DNA from 3 places in the Allobosea sp. F3-2 genome. Region 1 is predicted to be linked to each of the others. Evidence: predicted binding sites of a transcription regulator. Region 1 holds the regulator's gene; each other region holds the start of a gene.
What was found. The regulator LexA, encoded in region 1, represses DNA repair genes until DNA is damaged. The targets are predictions, from matches to a motif close to TGTTCNNNNTGTGTTCNG.
Positions count from the first base shown of each region.

Region 2: the regulator LexA is predicted to act here: its motif matches at 1,652-1,669, upstream of FQV39_RS28265 (ATP-dependent helicase).
Region 3: the regulator LexA is predicted to act here: its motif matches at 1,852-1,869, upstream of FQV39_RS15455 (YifB family Mg chelatase-like AAA ATPase).

Region 1 covers NZ_CP042331.1:488,240-491,512, forward strand. Annotated here, with positions in the region: gene FQV39_RS02365 (ComEC/Rec2 family competence protein) at 1-1,014, shown strand, start outside; gene lexA (transcriptional repressor LexA) at 1,173-1,883, opposite strand; gene FQV39_RS02375 (molybdopterin molybdotransferase MoeA) at 2,137-3,273, opposite strand, start outside.
Region 2 covers NZ_CP042331.1:6,071,683-6,074,955, reverse strand. Annotated here, with positions in the region: gene FQV39_RS28270 (acyl-CoA dehydrogenase family protein) at 1-1,568, opposite strand, end outside; gene FQV39_RS28265 (ATP-dependent helicase) at 1,684-3,273, shown strand, end outside.
Region 3 covers NZ_CP042331.1:3,337,340-3,340,612, reverse strand. Annotated here, with positions in the region: gene FQV39_RS15475 (IS1595 family transposase) at 1-485, shown strand, start outside; tRNA gene FQV39_RS15470 (tRNA-Ser) at 487-576, opposite strand; gene FQV39_RS15465 (hypothetical protein) at 810-1,070, shown strand; gene msrA (peptide-methionine (S)-S-oxide reductase MsrA) at 1,153-1,809, shown strand; gene FQV39_RS15455 (YifB family Mg chelatase-like AAA ATPase) at 1,924-3,273, shown strand, end outside.

The DNA.
Region 1 (3,273 bases):
TTGATCGCCTTCGCCGAACGCTGGGAGGGCCGCAAACGTGCTCAGCCGCCTCCGGTGCTGCCGTGGCCGTTGGGGCCGGTCTGGACGGCGGCGCTCGGCATCCTCGTCACCACCTTGCTGGCGACGGCTGCGACAGCGCCCTTCGGTGCCTATCACTTCCAGACTTTCAACCCCTTCGGCCTGCTCGGCAATGCGATGGCTCTGCCCTTCGTCTCGCTCTTCGTCATGCCGGCGGCCGTCTTTGGCGTGCTGGCCTATCCCTTCGGGCTGGACTGGCCGGCATGGGCGCTGATGGGGCTGGCTTCCGATGTCGTGCTCAAGGTGGCGCATTGGGTCGCGACCATCGACCATTCCACCGTGATGATCGCGGCCTTCGGCCCGGTGGTGCTGGTCTGCTTCGTGCTGGCGCTGCTGTGGCTGACGCTCTGGACCACAGCCTGGCGCTGGCTGGCGGCGTTTCCTCTCATGCTCGGCGTCGCCATCGCCGGCAAGCCGGAACGGCCGGAAATTTTCGTCGAACGCGACGGTTCGGGACTGGCGGTGCGGGGCTCAGATGGCCGCCTCGCGATTGCGGGCAAGCCTAGCCGTTTCGTGCTGCAGCAATGGCTTGCAGCCGATGGCGACAGACGTTCGCCGGACGATCCGACCCTGCGCGCCGGCATCGCCTGTGATGCGCTCGGCTGCGTCGCGAAAATCGCCGACGGGCGCACGGTTTCCTACGCGCGCGAGCGGCTGGCGATCATCGAGGATTGCCGTCGCGCCGATCTCGTCGTCACGGCGATTCCCTGGAACGGGACCTGCAAGGCCCGGCTGGTCGACCGGATGGCGCTCTCGCGCGATGGCGCGACGTCGCTCTATCGAGCCGGTGCCGGCTGGAGCAGCCACATCTCCGAACGGGCCTCGGCAGAGCGCCCCTGGAGCCGCCCTAAAGCATCGCCTCCCGCACAGCCGTCACCGCCATCGACGCCGGCGTTGCAAGCCGGCTTCGCGAACAGCGACCCGGATTCCTTATAAGGCGCTCTTCAGGCGAGGCACATCGCGGGCCGTCATTGCGAGGAGCAAAGCGACGAAGCAATCCAGGAGGACTGGGTGAGACGTTCAGCCCAGTCCTCCTGGATTGCTTCGTCGGCTGCGCCTCCTCGCAATGACGATTCCTCCGATCTTACGGCGGTCTAATAGCGCCGCATCAGATTGACGAGGCGGCCCTGGATCTTGACCCGGTCAGGCCCGAGCACGCGCGTCTCATAGGCGGGGTTGGCGGCTTCGAGCGCGATCGAGGAGCCGCGCTTGCGCAGCCGCTTCAGCGTCGCTTCCTCATCGTCAATCAGCGCCACGACGATGTCGCCGGTATTGGCCGAGTCCTGCTTGCGGATGATGACAGTGTCGCCGTCGAGGATGCCGGCTTCGACCATCGAGTCTCCACGCACTTCCAGCGCGTAATGCTCGCCGGAGCCGAGCATGTCGGGCGGTAGCGAGACGGTGTGGCTGCGGTTCTGGATCGCCGAGATCGGCGTGCCGGCGGCGATGCGGCCCATCACCGGGATCGCGATGGAGGAGCGGCTGTCCTCATCGGCGGCAGGGCGGGGCTTGGCGAGACTGGGCTGCGCGCCGAGGCCGCCCTGGACGACCGCGGGATTGAACCTTGGCCGCTGCTGCGGGGCACCGAGCCCGTCAGGCATCTTGATGATCTCGAGCGCACGCGCCCGGTTGGGCAGGCGGCGGATGAAGCCGCGCTCCTCCAGCGCCATGATCAGCCGGTGAATGCCGGATTTGGAGCGCAGATCGAGCGCATCCTTCATCTCGTCGAAGGAGGGTGGCACACCGCTCTCGCGCAAGCGTTCCTGGATGAAGCGCAGGAGTTCGTGTTGCTTGCGTGTCAGCATGATCCCCGCGGGCCCCTCGAAGGCTGGATTCGAAACAAAGCAGGAACACCATACGCGTTCCACTTGTGTTCCGCAAGCAGCGATGCCGTCGCGGAATGCGCGGGCATTTCACCGATAAGAAAACACTTCGGACATTCCGGACAACCCGCGTTAGCAGCGCCGTTCCGGAATCCATCGTAAAAGCCTGGCGCTCTATGATGGATTCCGGGACAAGCCCGGAATGACGGTGCGCTTGCGGAAAAGACGGTCCAGGCTACCGCAGCGGCAGGATGCGGCAGCCGTCGCCTTTTTTTGCCGGCGCGGCATGGGCTGGCCGGATTGTCAGCGCCTGCGCCCGCGCCAACGTGCCGAGCATCGAGGAATCCTGCCGGTCGAAGGGCGTCGCCATCCAGCCATCCGGGGTCAGCTCCAAAGTGGAGCGCAGATAGTCCTCGCGCTCGTCATTTCCTGGCATGTCGCGGCCGAGACGGGCTGGGATGCTGCGGTCGCGGTCGGCCTCGGCCATGCCGAGCAGCGCCTCGATCAGCGGCAGGACGAAGAGATGGCCGCAGACGATCGAGGAGACCGGGTTGCCGGGCAGGCCGACCACGACCATCCGACCGAGCCGGCCGGTCATCATCGGTTTGCCCGGCCGCATCGCGATCTTCCAGAAGCCGAGCGACATCCCGGCCCGCGTCAGCGCCTCTTGTACAAGGTCATGGGCGCCGACCGAGGCACCTCCGAGCGTGATGAGGACATCGGCATCGGCGGCCCGCGCCTGGCCGATCCTGGCGGCGAGGTCGGCATGATCGTCGCGGGCGATGCCGAGATCGAGAACGGCGCCGCCGGCCTTCTCGACCAGCGCGGCAAGCGAGAAGGAGTTCGAGGCGACGATCTGGTCCCGCCCCACCGGCTCCCCCGGCGCCACCAGCTCGTCGCCGGTGGCAAGGATCGCGACGCGCGGCTTGCGCCGAACCGGCAGCGAGGGATGGCCCATCGCGGCGGCGAGGCCGAGGGCCGCGCTGTCGAGCACGCGCCCGGCCGGCAACAGGGCGTCGCCTTCGTGGAAATCCAGCCCGGCTGCCCGCAGGAACTTCCCCTGGGCCGGCGGCACGCGCACGCGGATCGTCGGACTACCGACGCCATCGGCATCCTCCTGGATCAGGATGGTGTCGGCACCTTCCGGCATCGGCGCGCCGGTGAAGATCCGTACGGCTTCACCGGGGCCGACAATCCCCTCGAAGGCCCGGCCGGCAGCGGATTCGCCGATCACGGCGAGCGAGACGCCTTCGGCCATGTCATCACCGCGCACGGCATAGCCGTCCATGGCGGAATTGGCGAAGGGCGGCTGGGTCCGAAGAGCCTTCAGGTCACCCGCGAGCACCCGCCAGGCGCATTGCGCGAGCGGCAG
Region 2 (3,273 bases), 800 kb from region 1:
CCGCCAGCTAGCCGTGTGGCGACGAAGGCATCGGCCACGGCAGTCGATGCGAACCGCAGCAGCAGCGAGGCCTGCAGCAGCAACGCCAATCTCTCCGTCAATCGCCGTGCCTGCCCTTCGTTGCGGATCATTTCCGGCAGTTCGCCCTCAAGCCGCTTCAGCGCCGCATCGTAGCGCTTGTCCGCCCCCGCAGCGGCTAGCAGCTCCGCCCGTAGCACGTCGACCGCCCCCTCCTCCCGCGCTAGCGAGCGCAGCACGTCGAGGCAGATGACGTTGCCCGAGCCTTCCCAGATCGCGTTGAGCGGCGCCTCGCGATAAAGCCGCGCCATCGGATTCTCCTCGATGAAGCCGTTGCCGCCAAGGCATTCCAGCGCCTCGGTGACGACGGCCGGCGCCCGTCGCGTGATCCAGTATTTCGCGATCGGCGCCCCGACCCGCGCCAGCAGCCGCTCGCTCTGCGAGTCCTCCTGCCGGTCGAGCGCCGCGAACAGCCGGAAGGCAAGCCAGGCCGCAGCCTCGGCCTCGATGGCGATGTCCGCGAGCACGTTCTGCATGATCGGCTGGTCGATCAGCGCCTTCTGGAAGGCACGGCGATGCTGCGCGTGATGCGCCGCGAGCGAGACCGCCATCCGCATCAGCCCGGATGAGGCCGCCGCGATGTCGAGCCGCGAATTGTGGTTCATCGAGAGCCCGGTGCGGATGCCTCGCCCAGGCTCGCCGATGAGATGACCGATGGCGCCACGGAACTCGACCTCGGAGGAGGCATTCGAGCGGTTGCCGACCTTTTCCTTCAACCGCTGGATCGCGATGCCGTTGCGCGATCCATCCGGCAGCCAGCCCGGCACGGCGAAGCAGGAAATGCCTTCCTGCGTCCGCGCCAGCGTCAGGAAGACGTCGGAATGCGGCACCGAGAAGAACCATTTCCGGCCGTGGAGCGACCAGGTGCCGTCGCGGTTGTTCTCGGCATAAGTCTGCGTCTGGCGCAGATCCGAGCCGCCTTGCGTCTCCGTCATCGCCGTGCCGACCGTCGCGCCGGTCTTGAGATGCGCCGGCCCCTGCCGCGGATCGTAGCGATTGGAGGTAACGAGGGAGCCCCATTGCCCCCACAGCGTCGCATCCTGCTTCAGCACCGGCACGGCGGCGTAGGTCATGCTGATCGGGCAGCAAATGCCACTCTCGGCGCCGTACCAGAGATATTGCAGGGCGGCGCGGGCCACCTGTGCGCCGGGCTCCCGCCGGTTCCAAGCGAGCGCGTGCGTCTCCTGCCCGATGGCGAGGCTCATCAACTCGTGCCAGGCCGGATGGAAAGCGATCTCATCGATACGGTTGCCGAAACGGTCGAAGGCGCGAAGTTCGGGCGTGTAGCGATTGGCGAGATAGGCCAACTCCTGCACCCGCGCCGACCCCACCGTCCGCCCCGCCTCATGCAGCCGCTCCCGCGCCCAGTCGGCACCGGAGGTCGAGACGATGCCGGGCAGCACCGGATCGGCGGCAAAGGCATCGTAATCGGCCAGCACCGGCACCTGATTGGTGATCTCCCAGCGCTCGTCCCCGCTCTGCTTGGCCATTGCTGCCACCTCCCTGTGGAACGGGATATAAAATGATCGCTCCGGCAGGGCGCAATCCTGACACGAGCGCCCTATATTCGCCGGAGAACGAATCACGCACGAGCACACTGGTCCCTTGTCCGAGACTGACCCCTTTTCCGCCCCCCTGCCCCGCCCCGGTGGCCTTGCCGCGCGCGCCGCTGCGCAGCCCACGGCCGGCTATCTGACGGGGCTGAACCCGGAGCAGCGCCAGGCGGTCGAGGCGACGGAAGGCCCGGTGCTCGTGCTGGCCGGCGCCGGCACGGGCAAGACCCGCGTGCTCACCACCCGCATCGGCCATCTCATCGCGACCAACCGCGCCTATCCCTCGCAGATTCTCGCCGTCACCTTCACCAACAAGGCGGCGCGCGAAATGAAGGAGCGCGTCGCCCATCTCGTCGGCCCGGTCGCCGAGGGCATGCCCTGGCTCGGCACCTTCCACTCGATCTCGGCCAAGCTGCTGCGCCGTCACGCCGAACTGCTCGACCTGCGCAGCGACTTCACCATCCTCGACACCGACGACCAGATCCGCCTGATGAAGCAGGTGATCCAGGCCGAGAACATCGACGAGAAGCGCTGGCCCGGCCGCATGCTGGCGGGCTTCATCGATAGCTGGAAGAACCGCGGCCTTAGCCCCAAGGACGTGCCGCCGGGGGAGGCCGCCGTCTTCGCCAATGGCAAGGGCGGCAAGCTCTACGCTGCCTATCAGGAGCGGCTGAAGGCACTGAACGCCGTCGATTTCGGCGACCTGCTGCTGCACTGCCTGACGCTCTTCCGCGACTATCCGGACGTGCTGACGAGCTATCACGACCGCTTCCGCTACATCCTCGTCGACGAGTACCAGGACACCAACACGGCGCAGTATCTCTGGCTGCGCCTGCTGGCCCAGGGCCGCCGCAACATCTGCTGCGTCGGCGACGACGACCAGTCGATCTATGGCTGGCGCGGTGCCGAGGTCGACAACATCCTGCGCTTCGAGCACGACTTCCCGGGCGCGACCGTGATCCGGCTGGAGCGCAACTACCGCTCCACCGGCCATATCCTCGCCACCGCCTCGAAGCTGATCGCCCGCAACGAGGGCCGCCTTGGCAAGACTTTGCGCACTGAGGATGCACTCGGCGAGAAGGTCACCATCACCGGCGCCTGGGACAGCCAGGAGGAAGCCCGCCTGATCTCGGACGAGATCGAGGCGATGCAGGCCAAGAAGTACAATCTCGCCGAGGTCGCGGTCCTCGTCCGCATCTCCGCGCAGATGCGCGAGATCGAGGAGCGCTTCGTCCAGGCCGGCGTGCCCTATCGCGTCATCGGCGGCCCGCGCTTCTATGAGCGCGCCGAGATCCGCGACGCGCTCGCCTATCTGCGCTGCGTCGTCTCGCCGACCGACGATCTCGCCTTCGAGCGCATCGTCAATGTGCCCAAGCGCGGGCTGGGCGACGCGACGGTCCAGCTCCTGCACAACCACGCCCGCGCCACCGGCTTCTCGCTGATGCAGTCGGCCCGTGCTGCGGTCGAGAGCGACGAGTTGAAGCCCAAGGCCCGCACGGCCCTGCGCGAACTGGTCGAGGCCTTCGGCCGCTGGTCGGCCCGCGCCGAGCACATGCCGCAGGGCGAGCTCGCCGAATTGGTGCTGGAAGAGAGCGGCTACACCGAGATGTGGAAGAAGGATCGCTCGGCCGACGCCGCCGGG
Region 3 (3,273 bases), 2.8 Mb from region 1:
ACGGCAAGTACGCCGGCGGTCACGTGCGGCCCAAGAACAAGGCCGAGGACCGCGTAGACCGCCGCCTGAAGGAGAACCGCAGCCCCGACCGCCTCTGCATCCTGGCGATCCGGCAACGGGGTATGTCCGGCCGGACCTTCACCCGGGTGATCCGCGAGGAGGACGGCGATGCCGCTTGGGCCGCGGTTCGGGACCACGTCTCTCGGAACGCGAAGGTCTTCGCTGACGAGCACGGGAGCTACAACGACGTCGTCGGTCTGAACCGCATGGGACGGGTGAACCACTCCCAAGGTTCGAAGGATCGAGCGCTTGGTGCAGCAAGGACGAAGCGTTTCCCGGATGACGAATTGTCCCGGGGGAGGGAAGGGATTCGGCCAGGATCGCTGCCGACGAGTCCCATGGGCGGAGCGTCTTGGGGGAGCGGGGTGGGGGAGGAAATGGGGGAGCGCGCCCCGGAGGTCGTTGAGGACGCTCGTCTTTTCTGAGTGGCGGACAGGGCGGGATTCGAACCCGCGATACGGTTTCCCGTATACACACTTTCCAGGCGTGCGCCTTCAACCACTCGGCCACCTGTCCGGCGCGCTGCTTATGACCGCCGTGCCGTCATCTTTCAAGGCCCGAGATGAAGGGTTTTGCACAATCCCGCTAAAACCTGCGCGTCCGGTTGCGTTGAGCGCCGGGGATGAGCACATCTTGAAGCTGGGGGCAGCGGCCGGATACGCCAACGGCAAACTGTGACGGGGAGCAGGGTGAGGTTTCTTCTACGACTGTTGGGATATCTGTCCGTTGCGGCTGGATTCGTCGCCCTTGTGATCGACGGCGCCCGTTCGATCGCCAACTCCGCCCTGCGCTTCACCGCGGTGAGCGAAACCCTGACTGCCTTGATTCCCGAGCGCTACGCGCAGATCCAGCCAGCGATTGAACGCAACATCCATCCCTTGCTCTGGGACCCCGTGCTGCTTTCGGTGATGCGGATGCCGACCGCGCTCGCGGCGCTTCTGCTCGGCTTCGCGCTGCTTTGGCTGGGGCGCCAGCCTGAGCCGCAGATCGGTATCGTCACGCGTCGGTGAAGCCCGCGGTCGCATGGCCCCCTGTGCGAACCACCGCCGGAGGCTTACATAGGCGCCGAAGCTCGAATGAACGGAGCGAGGAATGTTCTCTTTGCGCAAGAAGACCGAGATGCCGTCGGCGGCCGAGACCCTGCCGGGCCGCCCCACTGCCATCCCCACCGCCGAGACCCATTTCGTCAACGGGCGCGCGCTGGCCGGCCCCTATCCGGACGGCACCCGCAAGGCATTGTTCGGGCTCGGCTGCTTCTGGGGCGCCGAGCGCAAGTTCTGGCAGAGCGGCGAGGGGATCTGGGTCACGGCCGTGGGCTATGCCGGCGGCACCACGCCGAATCCGACCTATGAGGAAGCGTGCAGTGGTCTGACCGGGCACACCGAGGTCGTGCTGGTCGTCTATGACCCCACCAAGATCGCCTATGAGGATCTGCTCAGGATCTTCTGGGAGAACCACGACCCGACCCAGGGCATGCGCCAGGGCGGCGATATCGGAACGCAGTACCGCTCCGCGATCTACACCTACGATGCCGAGCAGAAGGCCGCGGCCGAGCGCTCCCGTGCGGAATATCAGAAGGCTTTGGCTGCCGGCGGCTACGGTCCGATCACGACTGAGATCCGCGAGGCGCCGGCCTTCTACTTCGCCGAGGATTATCATCAGCAGTATCTCGCCAAGAACCCGGCGGGCTATTGTGGCCTCGGCGGCACCGGCGTCGCCTGCCAGATCGGCCTGGGCGTCGAAGCCTGAGCGCTGCGAACGGGGAGGCGAACGTCTCCCTGTCTTGCTGGGAGTTCTTGATATGTTCTTGCGTTGCCCTTGAAGCTCCGCTAGCGTTCCCACGGGGAACGGGGCGAGGCCGAGATGGTGACGCGGGTCGCGACGGTGGCGTTCGAGGGGATCGAAGCGCGCGCCGTCGATGTTCAGGTGCAGGTCGCGGCCGGCGGCGTCGCCTTCATTCTGGTCGGGCTGCCCGACAAGGCCGTTGCCGAGAGCCGCGAGCGGGTGCGCGCCGCGCTTATCGCCTCGGGGCTCGCCCTGCCGGCCAAGCGCATCACGGTCAATCTGGCGCCGGCCGATCTGCCCAAGGAAGGCAGTCACTACGATCTGCCGATCGCGCTGGCGGTCATGGCGGCGATCGGCGCGATCCCGGCCGATGCGCTTGCCGGCTATGCCGTGCTCGGGGAGCTCGCGCTCGATGGTTCGATCACGCCGGTGGCCGGCGTCCTGCCGGCCGCGATCGCAGCCTATGCAAAAGGGCAGGGGCTGATCTGTCCGGCTGCTTCCGGCCCGGAGGCGGCCTGGGCTGCTGCCGATATCGACATCCTCGCGCCGCGCTCCCTGATCCAGCTCGCCAACCATTTCAAGGGCACGCAGGTGATGGCGCGGCCCGAGCCGGCAGTGGCCCGCCAAAGCGGATTTCTGCCCGATCTCGTTGATATCAAGGGACAGGAGAGCGCGCGCCGTGCGCTCGAGATCGCTGCAGCCGGCGGTCACAATCTTCTCATGAACGGACCTCCCGGCGCCGGCAAGTCGATGCTGGCGAGCCGCTTGCCGTCGATCCTGCCCCCGCTTTCGCCGCGAGAATTGCTGGAGGTCTCGATGGTGCTCTCGGTCGCGGGCCATCTCGCCGACGGCGCCCTGACCGATCGCCGCCCGTTCCGGGCGCCGCACCATTCGGCCTCGATGGCGGCACTCGTCGGCGGCGGCCTTCATGCCAAGCCGGGGGAGGTTTCGCTCGCCCATCACGGCGTGCTCTTCCTCGATGAGTTGCCCGAGTTCCAGCCGCAGGTGCTGGATGCGTTGCGGCAGCCGATGGAGACCGGCGATGTCCTGATCTCCCGCGCCAATCACCGGGTCTCCTATCCCGCCAGATTCCAGCTCGTGGCGGCGATGAATCCGTGCCGCTGCGGCAAGGCGACGGAGCCTGGCTACGCCTGCCGCCGACAGCCGAACGAGCGCTGCATGGCGCAATATCAGACTCGTTTGTCCGGCCCGCTGCTCGACCGGGTCGACATCGCGATCGATATCCCTGCGGTTACGGCCGCGGACCTGATCCTGCCCTCGACGGGGGAGGACTCTGCCGCCGTTGCCGCCAGGGTCGCCGCGGCCCGCCAGCTCCAGAGTGCGCGCTTCGAGGCGCTGGAATTGCCGCAGCGTGGCCTGGGCCACGTCACCACCAATGCAGCCTGCCCCCCACCGGTGCTGGAAGAG